4 regions of the Serratia sp. TSA_130.1 genome follow, and region 1 is predicted to be linked to each of the others. Evidence: predicted binding sites of a transcription regulator. Region 1 holds the regulator's gene; each other region holds the start of a gene.
The links. Region 1 encodes PurR, which represses purine synthesis genes. Its sites were predicted from a motif close to CANGCAAACGTTTGCNTG; they were not measured.

Region 1 (3,842 bases):
AAAGCGCGAAAAAGATCGTCAGCGCCAAACCCAAGGTCAAAGCGCAGAAAACCGCCAAAATTAAAGTCACCCCGCCGAAAAAGGGCTACAAAAAAGGCTATGGCCGCCACCGCGAAGCCGGTATGGCCACCGCCAAGCTGGCGCGTGATGAAAAACCATTGAAACTCAGCCCAGCGCACAAAAAGCGTTACCAGCACGCCAAGCAGACCGCGATGGCCAAGCTGATGGATCAGATGGGCAAGCCTTACCGCTGGGGCGGCAGCTCGCCGCGCACCGGCTTTGACTGCAGCGGCCTCATCTATTACGCCTATAAAGACGTGGTGAAAATCAAGATGCCGCGCACCGCCAACGAAATGTATCACCTGCGCGACGCGGCGCCGATCAAGAAAAGCGAACTGGAAAGCGGCGATCTGGTGTTCTTCCGCATTAACAACCGCGGCGTGGCGGATCATGTCGGCGTCTACCTCGGCAACGGCAAATTCATCCAGTCGCCGCGCACCGGCGAAGAGATCCGCATCAGCCAGCTTGATAACGACTATTGGCAGAACCACTACATCGGCGCTCGCCGCGTAGTGACGCCGAAAACCATCCGTTAATTCCCTGCTCTGCGCGGTTGCGGCCTCGGTCGCAACCGCCTGTTCAAGCTATCGCCTATCGCACCTCCCCACGCGCATTTCTGGCTTTTCTTCCTGTTTTTTATGATGAAAATTGTTAAGATTGAATGACCACAATAAAAAACGGCCCATATGACTCTCGCCCCGGCGGGAAGCGAATGGCGCTGTAAAGGAGGAAGCAATGTCGTTTGAATTACCTGCATTACCGTATGAGAAAAACGCGCTCGAGCCGCACATCTCCGCCGAGACCCTGGAATACCACTACGGCAAGCACCACAACACCTACGTGGTTAACCTGAACAACCTGGTGAAAGGCAGCGAGTTCGAGGGCAAATCGCTCGAAGAGATCATCAAGACCTCTAACGGCGGCGTGTTCAACAACGCCGCGCAGGTGTGGAACCACACCTTCTACTGGCACTGCCTGTCACCACAGGGCGGCGGTGAACCGCAGGGCGAACTGGCGGCGGCGATCGTCAAATCCTTCGGCTCTTTCGCTGCGTTCAAAGAGCAGTTCACCGATGCCGCCGTGAAAAACTTCGGCGCCGGCTGGACCTGGCTGGTGAAAAAACCGGACGGCGCGCTGGCGATCGTCAACACCTCCAACGCGGCCACCCCGCTGACCGGTGAAGACAAACCGCTGCTGACCGTTGACGTGTGGGAACACGCGTATTACATCGATTACCGCAATGCGCGTCCAAAATACCTGGAAAACTTCTGGGCGTTGGTCAATTGGACCTTCGCAGCGGAAAACCTGGCGTAAGCGCAGGCCTTGCCTAAGTGATGAGGCGCAGCTTGGCTGCGCCTTTTTTAAAACTGGCGGGAAATCAGTTCAACGCGGCGACAAAGCTGAAAGCGATGATCATCGCCAATGCGCAAACGGTGGTGAACAGCGACATCTTCAGATCGGTATCCATGACAACTCCTTTAAAATGGGCTTTCCTAAGGATAAAAGGCGCACAATTAGTACGTCAAATCATTTTCCCACAGTTCGCCGATAAAATCTTGTTATCATTTCCCGGTTTATAATCTCGATTACCTCTTCCACTTTTGTTCAATATGCGACAAAATTCGCAGTTCACAACTGCGTACCGGCATTCATGCCCCTCCTGATTAAGCGCTGACGACTTCAACACTAAAAACTCAGTTTTCGCTTCTCTGGAGAAGGATCTACGTAGGCAAACGATTAACATCACACTTACATGCTGTAAACATGTGAGTTCAGGAGTCATTCCTTACATGGCAACGATTAAAGATGTGGCCAAACGCGCGGGCGTTTCCACCACCACCGTTTCGCACGTCATCAATAAGACTCGTTTCGTCGCCGAAGAGACCAAAGCGGCCGTGTGGGCCGCCATCAAAGAGCTGCACTACTCGCCGAGCGCCGTGGCGCGCAGCCTGAAAGTCAATCACACCAAGTCTATCGGTCTGCTGGCCACCTCGAGCGAAGCGCCCTACTTTGCCGAAGTGATCGAGGCGGTGGAAAACAGCTGCTACAGCAAAGGCTATACCCTGATCCTGTGCAACTCGCACAACAATCTGGACAAACAGCGCGCCTACCTGGCGATGCTGGCGCAAAAGCGCGTCGACGGCCTGCTGGTCATGTGTTCCGAATACCCGGATCAGCTGCTGGGCATGCTGGAAGACTACCGCAACATCCCGATGGTGGTAATGGACTGGGGCGCCGCGCGCGGCGACTTCACCGACACCATCATCGATAACGCGTTCGAGGGCGGCTATCTGGCCGGGCGTTACCTGATCGAGCGCGGCCACCGCGATATCGGTGCTATCCCTGGCCAACTGTCGCGCAACACCGGCGGCGGTCGGCATCAGGGCTTCATGAAGGCGCTGCAGGAAGCGCATATCGATATTCGCGAAGAGTGGATAGTCCAGGGTGACTTCGAGCCGGAGTCCGGTTACAAGGCGATGCATCAAATTCTGTCGCAGAAACAGCGACCGACCGCGGTATTCTGCGGCGGCGACATCATGGCGATGGGCGCCATCTGCGCCGCCGACGAACTGGGGCTGCGGGTGCCGCAAGATATTTCCGTGATCGGCTACGACAACGTGCGCAACGCCCGCTACTTCACCCCGGCGCTGACCACCATTCATCAGCCGAAAGAGCGTCTGGGCGAAATGGCCTTCACCATGCTGCTGGATCGCATCATCAGCAAGCGCGAAGAATCGCAGGTGATCGAAGTGCATCCGAAGCTGGTCGAACGCCGTTCGGTCGCCGACGGTCCGTTCATCGACTACCGCCGCTGATCGTCCTCCCTACCGGAAGCCGGCACGGCTTCCGGTGCCGCCTCACTCAGCCACTCCTGATTCAGCGTCTCGCCATCGCCCAAATACGCCAGCAGCCAGCTCATCGCCGGTGACGGTTTATCCTGTTGCCAGGTCAGGCAGCAGGGGCTGGCGGGAAACGGCTGCTGCAACTGCAACGCCTTCAGCTCACCGCGCTGCACCCGCGGAAGCGCCAGATGCGCCGGCATCATGCCGACGCACAATCCGGCGCACAAACAGTCGAGCGCCGAGGTCCAGTCCGGCACCACCAGCCGCCGCTGGTTATCCAGCGTCCAGGTGACGCGCTTGGGCAGATTGCGCGAGGTGTCTTCCAGACAAAGCGCAGGGTACGGCCTCAACCGATCGTCATTCAACGGCCCTGCCAGCTGCGCCAGCGGATGCTGTGGGCTGACTACGCACAGCCAGTTCATATCCCCCATGTCGCGGAAAGCGAAGCCGCCGCCGACCGGCACCGCGCGGGTGGCGCCGATCGCCATGTCCACCCTGCCGTCCACCAACGCATCCCACACGCCGTTAAACACCTCGGGTTGCAGCATCAACTCGACGTCGGGGAAATGGCGGTAGAAATCCAGCACCAGCTGGCGGCTGCGCTGCGGTTTGACGATGATGTCCACCGCGATATTCAGCTGACCGCGCCAGCCGTTGGCCACCTGTTGACAGTGGCGGCGGGTGTCGAGCATTTTTTTGATAACAGCTCGCGCATCCTTGATAAACAGCGCGCCGGCCGGCGTCAGTTCCACATCTCGGTGACGCCGCTCAAACAGCGGCACCGCCAGCCATTGCTCCAGCTGCCGCACGGTATAACTTACCGCCGACGGCACCCGGTGCAGCTCCTGCGCCGCCGCGCTGAAACTGCCGGTGCGCGCCACCGCATCAACGACCTCGAGAGAATATTCAGACCACATCGCTTTGCCTTCAATTTTTTTA
Region 2 (3,842 bases), on a different contig from region 1:
CACGGGTGATTTCGCGTGCCTGCAGCGCCTCCACCAGCCGGGTTTGCGCCGGCACGGTTTTCGCCACCACCATCAGGCCGGTGGTGTCTTTATCCAGACGGTGCACGATGCCGGCACGCGGCACGTCGGCGATTTCCGGGTAGTGATGCAGCAGCGCATTGAGCACCGTGCCGTCCGGGTTACCGGCGCCAGGGTGCACCACCAAATCGCGCGGCTTGTTGATCACCAGGATATCGCTGTCTTCATAGACGATATCCAGCGCGATATCCTGCGGCTCCCAACGCGCTTCTTCTTCTATCTGTGCATCGATGGCGACTGTCTCTCCGCCCAGCACCTTCTCTTTCGGTTTGTTTGACGTTTTGCCATTGACCTTCACCCGATCGCCCAGGATCCACTCTTTTATGCGAGATCGTGAATAATCAGGGAACAATTCGGCCAAAGCCTGATCTAAACGTTGTCCGAGTTGAGATTCGGCCACCGTTGCGGTGAGTTGTACTTGTTGTGCCATATGCAGCTTCTTCGTTAACGTTGGGTTTTCACGGCGATGCCGTTTAATATAATGTGCTATTGTACCTGGTCTTTGTCGGGAGCTTAACGGACAGTCTCCCGGAATAACACCCTGAGGATAATCAAAACGTCATGACGCGTATGAAATATCTGGTGGCGGCAGCCACGTTGAGCCTGGCGCTGGCAGGTTGCTCCACATCCAAGGATGCGGTTCCCGACAACCCGCCTTCGGAAATCTATGCTACCGCGCAGCAAAAACTGCAGGACGGTAACTTCAAGGGCGCGATTACGCAACTCGAAGCGTTAGATAACCGCTATCCTTTCGGGCCGTATTCCCAGCAGGTCCAGCTGGATTTGATTTACGCCTATTATAAGGCTGCCGACTTGCCAATGGCTCAGGCATCCATCGATCGCTTCATGCGCCTGAATCCGACGCACCCGAACATCGATTACGTGATGTACATGCGCGGCCTGACCGACATGGCGCTTGATGACAGCGCGCTGCAGGGCTTCTTCGGGGTTGACCGTTCGGACCGCGATCCTCAGCACGCTCGCGCTGCGTTCCGCGACTTCAGCCAGTTGATTCAGCAATACCCGAACAGCCAATACGCGACCGACGCCAACAAGCGTTTGGTGTATCTGAAAGATCGTTTGGCCAAGTATGAGCTTTCGGTGGCGGAATACTACACTAAACGCGGTGCTTACGTCGCGGTCGTTAATCGCGCCGAGCAGATGTTGCGTGAATTCCCGGATACCAAAGCGACGCATGACGTGTTGCCGCTGATGGAAAATGCCTACAAGCAGCTGCAGCTGAACGGCCAGGCTGACAAAGTGGCCAAAGTGATCGCCGCCAACCCACAATAAGCGCGCGTCGGCACCGGCAGAAAAACCAAACGGCAGCCAAGGCTGCCGTTTTCATTGGCGTCGACCGGGTTTTTACTGGAAAAATACACAAGTAAAAACACGGTGTTAGCTAGCGCTCCTCACCGGTCAACTCATCGATAATGCGCCATCCGGCGGCAACTCTCAAGCATTAGATAGCCAATTCAAATGCTGAATCACAGATTGAACTAACTTTGCAAAAAGTGACAAAAAATCGTGATTTACATCACGCATTTAAACAAAAAGCGGGGTATGCTGGATTCACCAAGACGGAAAGACAGAGAGGTAAGTTATATGACATTGAACATTACCAGCAAACAAATGGATATCACTCCCGCAATCCGCAATCACGTCGAAGACCGTCTCACCAAACTGGAAAAATGGCAGACCCAGCTGATTAACCCGCATATCGTCTTATCCAAAGAGCCGCAAGGGTTTGTCGCCGACGCTACCATTACTACGCCTAACGGCCCGCTGGTCGCCAGCGCCAAACATGATGACATGTATACCGCCGTTAACGAGCTGATCGCCAAACTGGAGCGCCAGTTGAACAAAGTGCAGCACAAAGGCGAAGCGCGCCGCTGCAATGCCAGCGTGAAAGACATTGTGCCGGAAGTCACGCAAGAGCAGGAATAACCGTCCGACAGCGATTGCCGCATCAAACGCGCCCGAGGGCGCGTTTTTTGTCGGGTATTTTTGTTGACGGGGTAAAGGCCAGCGGTTACTTTAAAACCTGATCACATTAACCTTAGGTAGACCATGCCACGCACACCGTTTTTCTTCGCATTCTTTTTTACCTTCCCCTGACTGGGAGGCGTTTCGTCGTGTGAGAAAGAATGCGAAGACGAACAACAAGGCCTCCTGGAAACAGGGGGCTTTTTTTATGGCTGTTTTACAACGAATAAGAACTGAAGGCGGAAGCTGATTATGACTGACAACCCGTTATTGGTGCTGCGCGAGCGCATCAGCGCACTGGACTTGAAACTGTTGGCCCTGCTGGCGGAACGCCGTGAGCTGGCGATCGAAGTCGGCAAGACCAAGCTGCACTCTCATCGCCCGATCCGCGATAAAGAGCGCGAGCGCGATCTGCTGGATGCGCTGATCGCCGCCGCCAAGCCTTACGACCTGGACGGCTTTTACGTCACCCGCCTGTTTCAACTGATCATCGAAGATTCCGTCCTGACCCAGCAGGCGTTGCTACAGCACCAGCTCAACCCCGTCAGCCAGCACTCCGCCCGCATCGCCTTCCTCGGTCCGAAAGGCTCTTACTCGCATCTGGCTGCGCGCCAATACGCTGCCCGCCACTTCGATCAGCTGATCGAATGTGGCTGCCAGAAGTTTCAGGATATCTTCGCCCAGGTGGAAACCGGCCAAGCGGACTACGCGATTCTGCCGATCGAGAATACCAGCTCAGGCTCGATTAACGAGGTGTACGATCTGCTGCAACACACCAGTCTGTCGATCGTCGGCGAGCTGACCAACCCGATCAACCACTGCGTTCTGATCGCCGGCGACAGCGATCTGAGCCAGATAGAAACCGTCTACAGCCATCCGCAGCCGTTCCAACAGTGCAGCCAGTTCCTTAACCGCTTCCCGCACTGGAAAATCGAATACACCGAAAGCACGGCGGCCGCGATGGAGAAAGTCGCCAAGCTGAATTCGCCGAAGGTGGCTGCACTGGGCAGCGAGGCCGGCGGCGCGCTGTACGGGCTGCAGGTGCTGGAACACAATCTCGCCAACCAGCAGCAAAACATCACCCGCTTTATCGTCCTGGCGCGCAAAGCGATTGATGTCTCCGAACAGGTGCCGGCAAAAACCACGCTGATCATGGCGACCGGCCAACAATCCGGCGCGCTGGTCGAAGCGCTGCTGGTATTGCGCGATAACGGCATCATCATGACCAAGCTGGAATCACGTCCGATCAACGGCAATCCGTGGGAGGAGATGTTCTATATCGATGTGCAGGCCAACCTGCGCGCCGAGGCGATGCAAAAAGCGCTGCGCGATCTGGCGCCGATCACCCGCTCGCTGAAGGTGCTGGGCTGTTACCCAAGCGACACCGTGGTGCCGGTCAACCCATCCTGAAACCGTAAAAAAGGGTTCGGCTTGGCCGAACCCTTTATGTTTACTGCCCGCTGTTTTACTGCCGGCTGTCGTTAGCCTGCCGCAACAGCGTGCGGCTCTCCACCAGGAAGCGCTGGGCGTAATCGCCGAACCAATGCTCTACCTTGCGGAAGCTCTCGATAAACGCCTGTTTGTCGCCATGCTCCAACAGCTTTATCGCCTCGCCGAAGCGCTGGTAGTAACGCTTAATCAGCGCCACGTTTTCTTCCGACGACATAATGATATCGGCGTACAGCTGCGGATCCTGCGCGAACAGGCGGCCAACCATCGCCAGCTCCAGCCGGTAGATTGGCGAAGAGAGCGCCAGCAGTTGCTCCAGTTGCACGTTC
Region 3 (3,842 bases), on a different contig from region 1:
GCGTTTACGTACCACTGATGTTATCACTGGCGTTCAATGGTTCGAACGCGCGTTGAAATCGCGAAAGTTTATTCACGTTGTGTGGTTGGCGATATATCGTCTCGATTTTATCCGCCAGCATCGGCTCTATTTTGAACCGGGCTTACATCACCAGGATATTCCCTGGACGACGGAGGTCATGTTTAATGCCAAGCGGGTCAAATATTTAAGCACGCCGCTGTACCGCCAACGGGTGCACGACAAGTCGATCAGCAATCGCCGTCGCACCGGCAAGGCTAACGTGGATTATCAGCGCCACTATATGAAAATCGTCGAAATGCTGGAGCGGCTCAACCTGCGTTATGCGAGCACCATCGCCATTCGGCCGGCGTTTCATTGGCAGATCACCCGTGAAGCGCTGGGGATTTGCCACAGCATTCGCCGTGAGCCGGATCCGGCCGCTCAGAATCAGATTACCGAAGAGTTTTACCAACGTGGCATCGACAGAGCGATGCTCGCCAATGCGCGCGGCGTGAAGCAGGGGTGGCATGTCATGCTGTGGCGGCACCGTTTAAAGCAGTGGCGCAACGATAACGGCTGTTCACAGCCGGCCTGAGGCATAAGACGTTGGGATCCGCCGCGTTAGCGCGTATACTCCTTCTCCCTTTTGCCGGAGAGAACGACACATGCATGCAGGTATGCCATTACTGAGCCACGCGGAGCAGCAGGAAGCGGCGGATCGCATCCATCAGCTGATGGAACAGGGCATGAGCAGCGGTGAGGCCATTGCTCGCGTTGCGCAGGAAATTCGTGAGAAGCATCAGGGCGCGCATGTCGCGGTGCTGTTCGATGACGAAGACGAACAGCAGGATGCCGCGCCGGAGGCGTCGCGGGATGACGATGCTGAAGAAGACGAAGACTATTGATGTTATCGGGGCCGCGCAAGCGGCCCCGTCAGTTTTAGCGGTTGACCGCTACGGCGGCGGCGGCCTGTTTCGCCAGCTCCACCGCGAGTTCCGTGGTGTCCGCCGTCGCCAGCGCTACACCCAGGCGGCGCTGGCCGGCGATTTCCGGCTTGCCGAACAGACGCAGCTGGTTGTGCCCGCGCAGCGCGTTTTCCAATCCGCTGAAGCGCACATCGGTGCTGGTGAGCTGTGGCAGGATCACCGCCGAAGCGGAAGGGCCGAACTGGCGGATAGCGCCGATCGGCAAACCGAGAAACGCGCGCACGTGCAGGGCGAACTCAGACAGATCCTGTGAAATCAACGTGACCATGCCGGTATCGTGTGGGCGTGGCGACACTTCGCTGAAGATCACGTCGTCGCCACAGACGAACAGCTCCACGCCGAACAGCCCGAAGCCCCCCAGGGCCTTCACCACTTTCTCGGCGATAGCCTGGGCCCGGCTCAGCGCCGTAGCCGACATGCGTTGCGGCTGCCAGGACTCGCGGTAATCCCCATCCTCCTGACGGTGCCCGATCGGCTCACAGAAATGCACGCCATCCACGGCGTTGATGGTCAGCAGCGTAATTTCAAAATCAAATCTTACCAGCCCTTCGACGATCACCCGGCCACCGCCGGCACGGCCGCCCTGTTGGGCGTAATCCCAGGCGCTTTGCAGCTGTTCGGGCGTGCGGATCAGGCTCTGGCCTTTGCCGGAAGAGCTCATCACCGGTTTGACGATGCACGGGTAGCCGATATGCTCAACCGCCTGGCGGAAAGCGATTTCACTGTCGGCAAAGCGGTAGCTGGAGGTGGGAAGACCGAGATCTTCCGCCGCCAGACGGCGGATGCCTTCACGGTTCATGGTCAGGCGTGTGGCTTCGGCGCAGGGCACTACGCGGTGGCCCTGGCGTTCAAGCTCGACCAGCATGGCGGTGGCGATCGCTTCGATTTCGGGAACGATATAGTCCGGCCGCTCGTGTTCGATGACGGCTTTCAACGCGTCACCGTCCAGCATATTGATGACGTGGCTGCGGTGCGCCACATGCATGGCCGGCGCATCGGCGTAGCGATCGACGGCGATCACCTCCAGACCGAGGCGCTGGCATTCAATGGCGACTTCTTTACCCAGCTCGCCGGAGCCGAGCAACATGACGCGGGTGGCGGAAGGGCGCAGGGCGGTTCCAATCGTTAACATAGTTTCGTACCTGGATCGGTGAAAGTAAGCGGATTGATGATCGGCGGGCAGTATATACGAAAACGATTGCGCGCGCAGCCGCCGCGCCGGTTTTGTTGCCAACTGGCTGTTTTTATAACAAACAGAAATATTTGCCCTGTATGAGCGATTGTGCGTTAATAACCGACGGCGAAAGAAGGCCTACTTATTTAAAGGTTTTCGCGTCTCGTGCCGTCAAGGCAGGTTTATCAAGTAAAGGAAACACAAATGAGCAAGATCACTGGTCACGTTAAATGGTTCAACGAAAGCAAAGGTTTCGGCTTTATTACCCCTGCCGACGGCTCTAAAGACGTTTTCGTTCATTTCTCCGCTATCGTCAGCGATGGTTTCAAGACCCTGGCTGAAGGCCAGCAGGTTGAGTTCTCCATCCAGGACAGCCAACGTGGCCCAGCCGCAGCCAACGTCGTTGCGATTTAACGACTGCGTTGCCAAGAAACCCGCCGCCGGCGGGTTTTTTTATGCCCGCACCCCGTAACGCCGCCCATCTCTGTTATCATTTACCGCTGATTCGGCGCTTACCTGCGGGCGCGCCGCCATTCCATTCGTCACATAAGAGTTATCGCCGTGAGCACAGTTTCTTTTTCTTCCCTGCCGCTGCCAGCCGAACAGTTGGCCAACCTCAACGAACTGGGGTACGCCGAAATGACGCCGGTACAGGCCGCCGCATTGCCCGCCATCCTGCAAGGGCGGGACGTGCGCGCCAAGGCGAAAACCGGCAGCGGTAAAACGGCGGCCTTCGGCATTGGTCTGCTGAACAGTATCGTCGTCGGTCAGGTCGCCACGCAGGCGCTGGTGCTCTGTCCCACCCGCGAGCTGGCCGATCAGGTGAGCAAAGAGCTGCGTCGCCTGGCGCGTTTTACGCAAAACATCAAGATCCTGACGCTGTGCGGCGGCCAGCCGATGGGGCCGCAGCTCGATTCGCTGGTGCATGCGCCGCACATCGTGGTGGGGACGCCGGGCCGTATCCAGGAACACCTGCGCAAGAAAACGCTGCAGCTGGACGAGCTGAAGGTGCTGGTGCTGGATGAGGCCGATCGCATGCTGGACATGGGGTTCGCCGACGACATCGACGATGTGATCAGCTATACGCCGCCGCAACGTCAGACGCTGCTGTTTTCCGCCACGTACCCGGCAGGCATCGAGCGCATCAGCGCGCGCGTTCAACGCCAGCCGCTGAGCGTCGAGGTGGACGATGGCGAAGCGCAGACCTCCATCGAACAACGCTTTTATGAGACCACGCGCGATCAGCGCCCAGCGCTGCTGGTGTCGGCCATTCGCTATCATCAACCCGCGTCCTGCGTGGTGTTCTGCAATACCAAGCGCGACTGTCAGACGGTGCTTGAGGCCCTGGAGGCCCGCGGCATCAGTGCGCTGGCGCTGCATGGCGATCTGGAACAGCGCGACCGCGACCAAGTGTTGGTGCGTTTCGCCAACCGCAGTTGCCGGGTATTGGTGGCGACCGACGTCGCCGCACGCGGGCTGGATATTAAAGAGCTGGAGCTGGTGGTCAACTACGAGCTGGCGTTCGATCCCGAAGTGCATGTGCACCGTATTGGCCGTACCGGCCGCGCCGGCATGAGCGGGTTGGCGATCAGCCTGTGCACGCCGCAGGAAATGGCGCGTGCGCACGCGATTGAAGACTATCTGCAGATGAGCGTCGACTGGTCGCCGGTGTCCGAGCTGAG
Region 4 (3,842 bases), on a different contig from region 1:
GCGAGGTGCCGGTGGGTGCGCTGCTGGTGCTGGACAATCAGGTGATCGGCGAGGGCTGGAACCGGCCGATCGGCCGGCACGATCCTACCGCGCACGCCGAGATCATGGCGCTGCGGCAGGGCGGCGCGGTGCTGCAAAACTACCGCTTGTTGAACGCCACGCTGTACGTCACGCTGGAACCCTGCGTGATGTGCGCCGGCGCGATGGTGCACAGCCGCATCCGCCGGTTGGTGTACGGCGCCGCCGACGAGAAAACCGGCGCGGCCGGTTCGCTGGTGGATATTTTGCGCCATCCGGGCATGAATCATCAGGTGGAGATCGTCTCGGGCGTGCTGGCGGACGAATGCGCCGCCACCCTGAGCAATTTCTTCCGCCTGCGCCGCGAACAGAAAAAAGCGCTCAAGCTGGCGCAGCGGGCGGCGGATAAGCCGGAATAATCAGTAGTTGAGCGCCAGTTCCGGCATCACCGTCGGATAGCCTTTTCCCAACGCTTCCTGCTCGGCGGCCGCTTGCGCCGCCTTTCTCTCTTTTTCCTGCAGATAACCCACCAGGCTGACCTGGTAGCGGCGGATGTTTTCTACATAGTTGTAGGCTTCACGCCCGCGCGCATAGCCATAGGTCAGCTGCGGGTAGTAGCGCTTTTGGCTGAGCATCGGCAGGCGCTGTTTGACGTCGACCCAGCTGTCCGGATTGCCTTTTTGCGTTTTGGTCAGCTTGCGTGCGTCCAGCATATGGCCCCAGCCCATGTTGTAGGCCGCCAGCGAGAACCAGATGCGCTCATCTTCCGGCACGCTGTCCGGCACCTTGGCCATCAGCCGCTGCAGGTACAGGGCGCCACCCTGAATGCTCTCTTCCGGATCGAGGCGATCGTTGATCCCCAGGCCGTCGGCGGTGGCGCGGGTCAGCATCATCAGGCCGCGCACGCCGGTGGGGGAGGTGGCCTGCGGATTCCAGTGCGATTCCTGATAGGCGATGGCCGCCAGCAGCTTCCAGTCGATCTCGTTGGCGTGTTTCTCGAACAGCGGGCGGAAGTTGGGCAGCACCGAGTCGATGGCCGACAGGAAGGTTTTGGTATCCACGTAGTCGAAGCTGCCGACGTGGCCGAGGTATTTCTCTTCCAGCCGCGCCAGGGTGCCGTCGTCCACCATTTGACTGTAGAAATCCAGCATCGCCGCGTACAGGCTGTCGTCGCCGTCGCGTTTGAGGTACCAGGTGACCGGCTCTTCGTCGGTGACGTCGAACGCCACCGCCAGCTGCGGATGGATGCGCTGCAGCAACGCGATGGTCACCGAATCGCCGAGGGTATAGTCCAGCTTGCCGTCGGCAACCCGCTCCAGCAGCTCTTTGGAGGTGAGATCGCTGGAGGACTCCCAGGCGAGATCCGGGTATTTATCCTGTTTGAGCTGCTTTAGCGTGCTGACGTGCGCGGAACCGGAGGCGACCGCCAGCTTGCCTTTGATGTCGGCGAAGCCTTTTGGCCGCGGGGTGCCCAGCCGGTACACCAGCTGTTGGGAAACGGAGTAGTAGGCGGGGCCGGTGCGCGCGCGGCTGAGGCGCTCCTGGTTGTAGATAAGGCCCGCCGCCAGCAGGTCAGCGTCGTCGTCGTCCAGATCGTCGAACAGGTCATTGATGTTCTGATGGGGGATCACCACCAGTTTTACCCCGAGGTAGTTGGCGAAGCGCTTGGCCAGTTCGTAGTCGAGCCCACCCGGCCCTTGCTTGGTGTTGAAATAGGTCAGCGGTGAGTTCAGCGTGCTGATACGCAACTCGCCGCGGGAAATGATCTCCTGGAGTTGCCCGCCCTGGCCGCTGCGCCAGGTGATATTGGGCCACAGCGCGAGAGCCAGAAGCAGGGTGACAACGCCGATGAGGATGTAGTTTATTTTAAGACGTTTCAAATAGTTATCCAGTGGTGGCACAGGTACGCCGGCGACGACAACCGCGACTTTTCTCATGGTTAAATCACCAGTGCGGGGGGCATTTTGCGCAACAAAACGCCAGTGTGCAACTTTATTGACACGTTATGACAATTCGACGGTGCGGCGCGCTTTTATCAATAATCCCTACGCAAACGGTTTCGTCGGCGGCGAGGATTCTCTATAATGACGCGCGTTTTCCCCTGTTGCGCCCAATGAAGCGTCTTATCCGTCGCTTCGAAGACGAGAGAACTTTGATTATGGAAATTCTGCGTGGTTCGCCCGCTTTATCGGCTTTTCGCATTACCAAACTGCTGTCCCGCTGCCAGGACGCCCACCTGCCCGTCAGTGATATCTACGCCGAGTATGTCCACTTTGCCGATGTTAGCGCACCGCTAAGTGCCGAAGAACACGCCAAACTTCAGCGCTTGCTCAAGTACGGTCCTTCTCTCGCCGAACACGCCCCCGAAGGCCGGCTGCTGCTGGTCACGCCGCGCCCGGGCACCATTTCCCCCTGGTCTTCCAAAGCCACCGACATCGCCCACAACTGCGGTTTGCAACAGGTGCTGCGGTTGGAGCGCGGTCTGGCGTTCTACGTCAAGGCGCCTGAGCTGACGGAAGCCCAGTGGCACCAGCTCGCTGCGCTGCTGCACGATCGCATGATGGAAACCGTCTTCAGCGAGCTGCAACAGGCTGAACAGCTGTTCGCGCACCATCAGCCGGCGCCGTATCAGTCGGTCGACGTGCTGGGCGCAGGGCGCGCCGCGCTGGAGCAGGCCAACGTCCGGCTCGGCCTGGCGCTGGCGCAGGACGAGATCGATTACCTGCTGAATGCCTTTACCGGTTTGGGGCGCAACCCGACGGATATCGAACTCTATATGTTTGCGCAGGCCAACTCTGAGCACTGCCGCCACAAGATTTTCAATGCCGATTGGATCATCGACGGCGAACAGCAGCCCAAGTCGCTGTTCAAAATGATCAAGAACACCTATGAGCAGACGCCGGACTATGTGCTGTCGGCGTATAAAGACAACGCCGCGGTGATGGAAGGCTCGCAGGTCGGCCGCTTCTTCGCCGCGCCGGAGAACGGCACGTACGATTACCATCAGGAAGACGCGCATATCCTGATGAAGGTGGAAACCCACAACCACCCGACGGCGATCTCGCCGTGGCCGGGCGCCGCGACCGGCTCCGGCGGCGAGATCCGCGACGAAGGCGCCACCGGCCGCGGCGCCAAGCCGAAGGCCGGCCTGGTGGGCTTCTCGGTGTCCAACCTGCGCATTCCCGGCTTTGAACAGCCGTGGGAGCAGGACTTCGGCAAACCGGAGCGCATTGTCACCGCGCTGGACATCATGACCGAAGGCCCGCTGGGCGGCGCGGCGTTCAACAACGAATTCGGTCGCCCGGCGCTGCTGGGCTACTTCCGCACCTATGAAGAGCGCGTCAACAGCCATAACGGCGTGGAGCTGCGCGGCTACCACAAACCGATCATGCTGGCGGGCGGTATCGGCAACATCCGCGCCGATCACGTGCAGAAAGGGGAAATCACCGTCGGCGCCAAGCTGGTGGTGCTGGGCGGCCCGGCGATGAATATCGGTCTGGGCGGCGGCGCGGCGTCATCGATGGCGTCCGGCCAGTCCGATGCCGATTTGGACTTCGCGTCGGTGCAGCGCGACAACCCGGAAATGGAACGCCGCTGTCAGGAAGTGATCGACCGCTGCTGGCAGCTGGGCGACCAGAACCCGATCCTGTTTATCCATGACGTCGGCGCCGGCGGCCTGTCCAACGCCATGCCGGAGCTGGTGAGCGACGGCGGCCGCGGCGGCCGTTTCGAACTGCGCGACATCCTCAACGACGAGCCGGGCATGAGCCCGCTGGAAGTATGGTGCAACGAATCGCAGGAACGTTACGTGATGGCGATCGCCC

Region 2: the regulator PurR is predicted to act here: its motif matches at 1,410-1,427, upstream of raiA (ribosome-associated translation inhibitor RaiA).
Region 3: the regulator PurR is predicted to act here: its motif matches at 2,174-2,191, upstream of purT (formate-dependent phosphoribosylglycinamide formyltransferase).
Region 4: the regulator PurR is predicted to act here: its motif matches at 2,065-2,082, upstream of purL (phosphoribosylformylglycinamidine synthase).

Annotation. Positions count from the first base shown of each region.
Region 1 covers NZ_JBQZFS010000004.1:267,844-271,685, forward strand. The annotation lists gene ACUTQY_RS16895 (C40 family peptidase) at 1-596, shown strand, start outside; gene sodB (superoxide dismutase [Fe]) at 796-1,374, shown strand; gene cydH (cytochrome bd-I oxidase subunit CydH) at 1,439-1,528, opposite strand; gene purR (HTH-type transcriptional repressor PurR) at 1,851-2,876, shown strand; gene punR (DNA-binding transcriptional activator PunR) at 2,864-3,820, opposite strand.
Region 2 covers NZ_JBQZFS010000003.1:535,507-539,348, reverse strand. The annotation lists gene rluD (23S rRNA pseudouridine(1911/1915/1917) synthase RluD) at 1-508, opposite strand, end outside; gene bamD (outer membrane protein assembly factor BamD) at 640-1,371, shown strand; gene raiA (ribosome-associated translation inhibitor RaiA) at 1,684-2,025, shown strand; Phe leader region at 2,148-2,274, shown strand; gene ACUTQY_RS15630 (hypothetical protein) at 2,149-2,196, shown strand; gene pheA (bifunctional chorismate mutase/prephenate dehydratase) at 2,317-3,474, shown strand; gene tyrA (bifunctional chorismate mutase/prephenate dehydrogenase) at 3,530-3,842, opposite strand, start outside.
Region 3 covers NZ_JBQZFS010000001.1:369,970-373,811, reverse strand. The annotation lists gene ACUTQY_RS01730 (glycosyltransferase) at 1-595, shown strand, start outside; gene ACUTQY_RS01725 (YoaH family protein) at 666-905, shown strand; gene purT (formate-dependent phosphoribosylglycinamide formyltransferase) at 940-2,118, opposite strand; gene cspE (transcription antiterminator/RNA stability regulator CspE) at 2,365-2,574, shown strand; gene dbpA (ATP-dependent RNA helicase DbpA) at 2,722-3,842, shown strand, end outside.
Region 4 covers NZ_JBQZFS010000007.1:94,761-98,602, forward strand. The annotation lists gene tadA (tRNA adenosine(34) deaminase TadA) at 1-437, shown strand, start outside; gene mltF (membrane-bound lytic murein transglycosylase MltF) at 438-1,898, opposite strand; gene purL (phosphoribosylformylglycinamidine synthase) at 2,177-3,842, shown strand, end outside.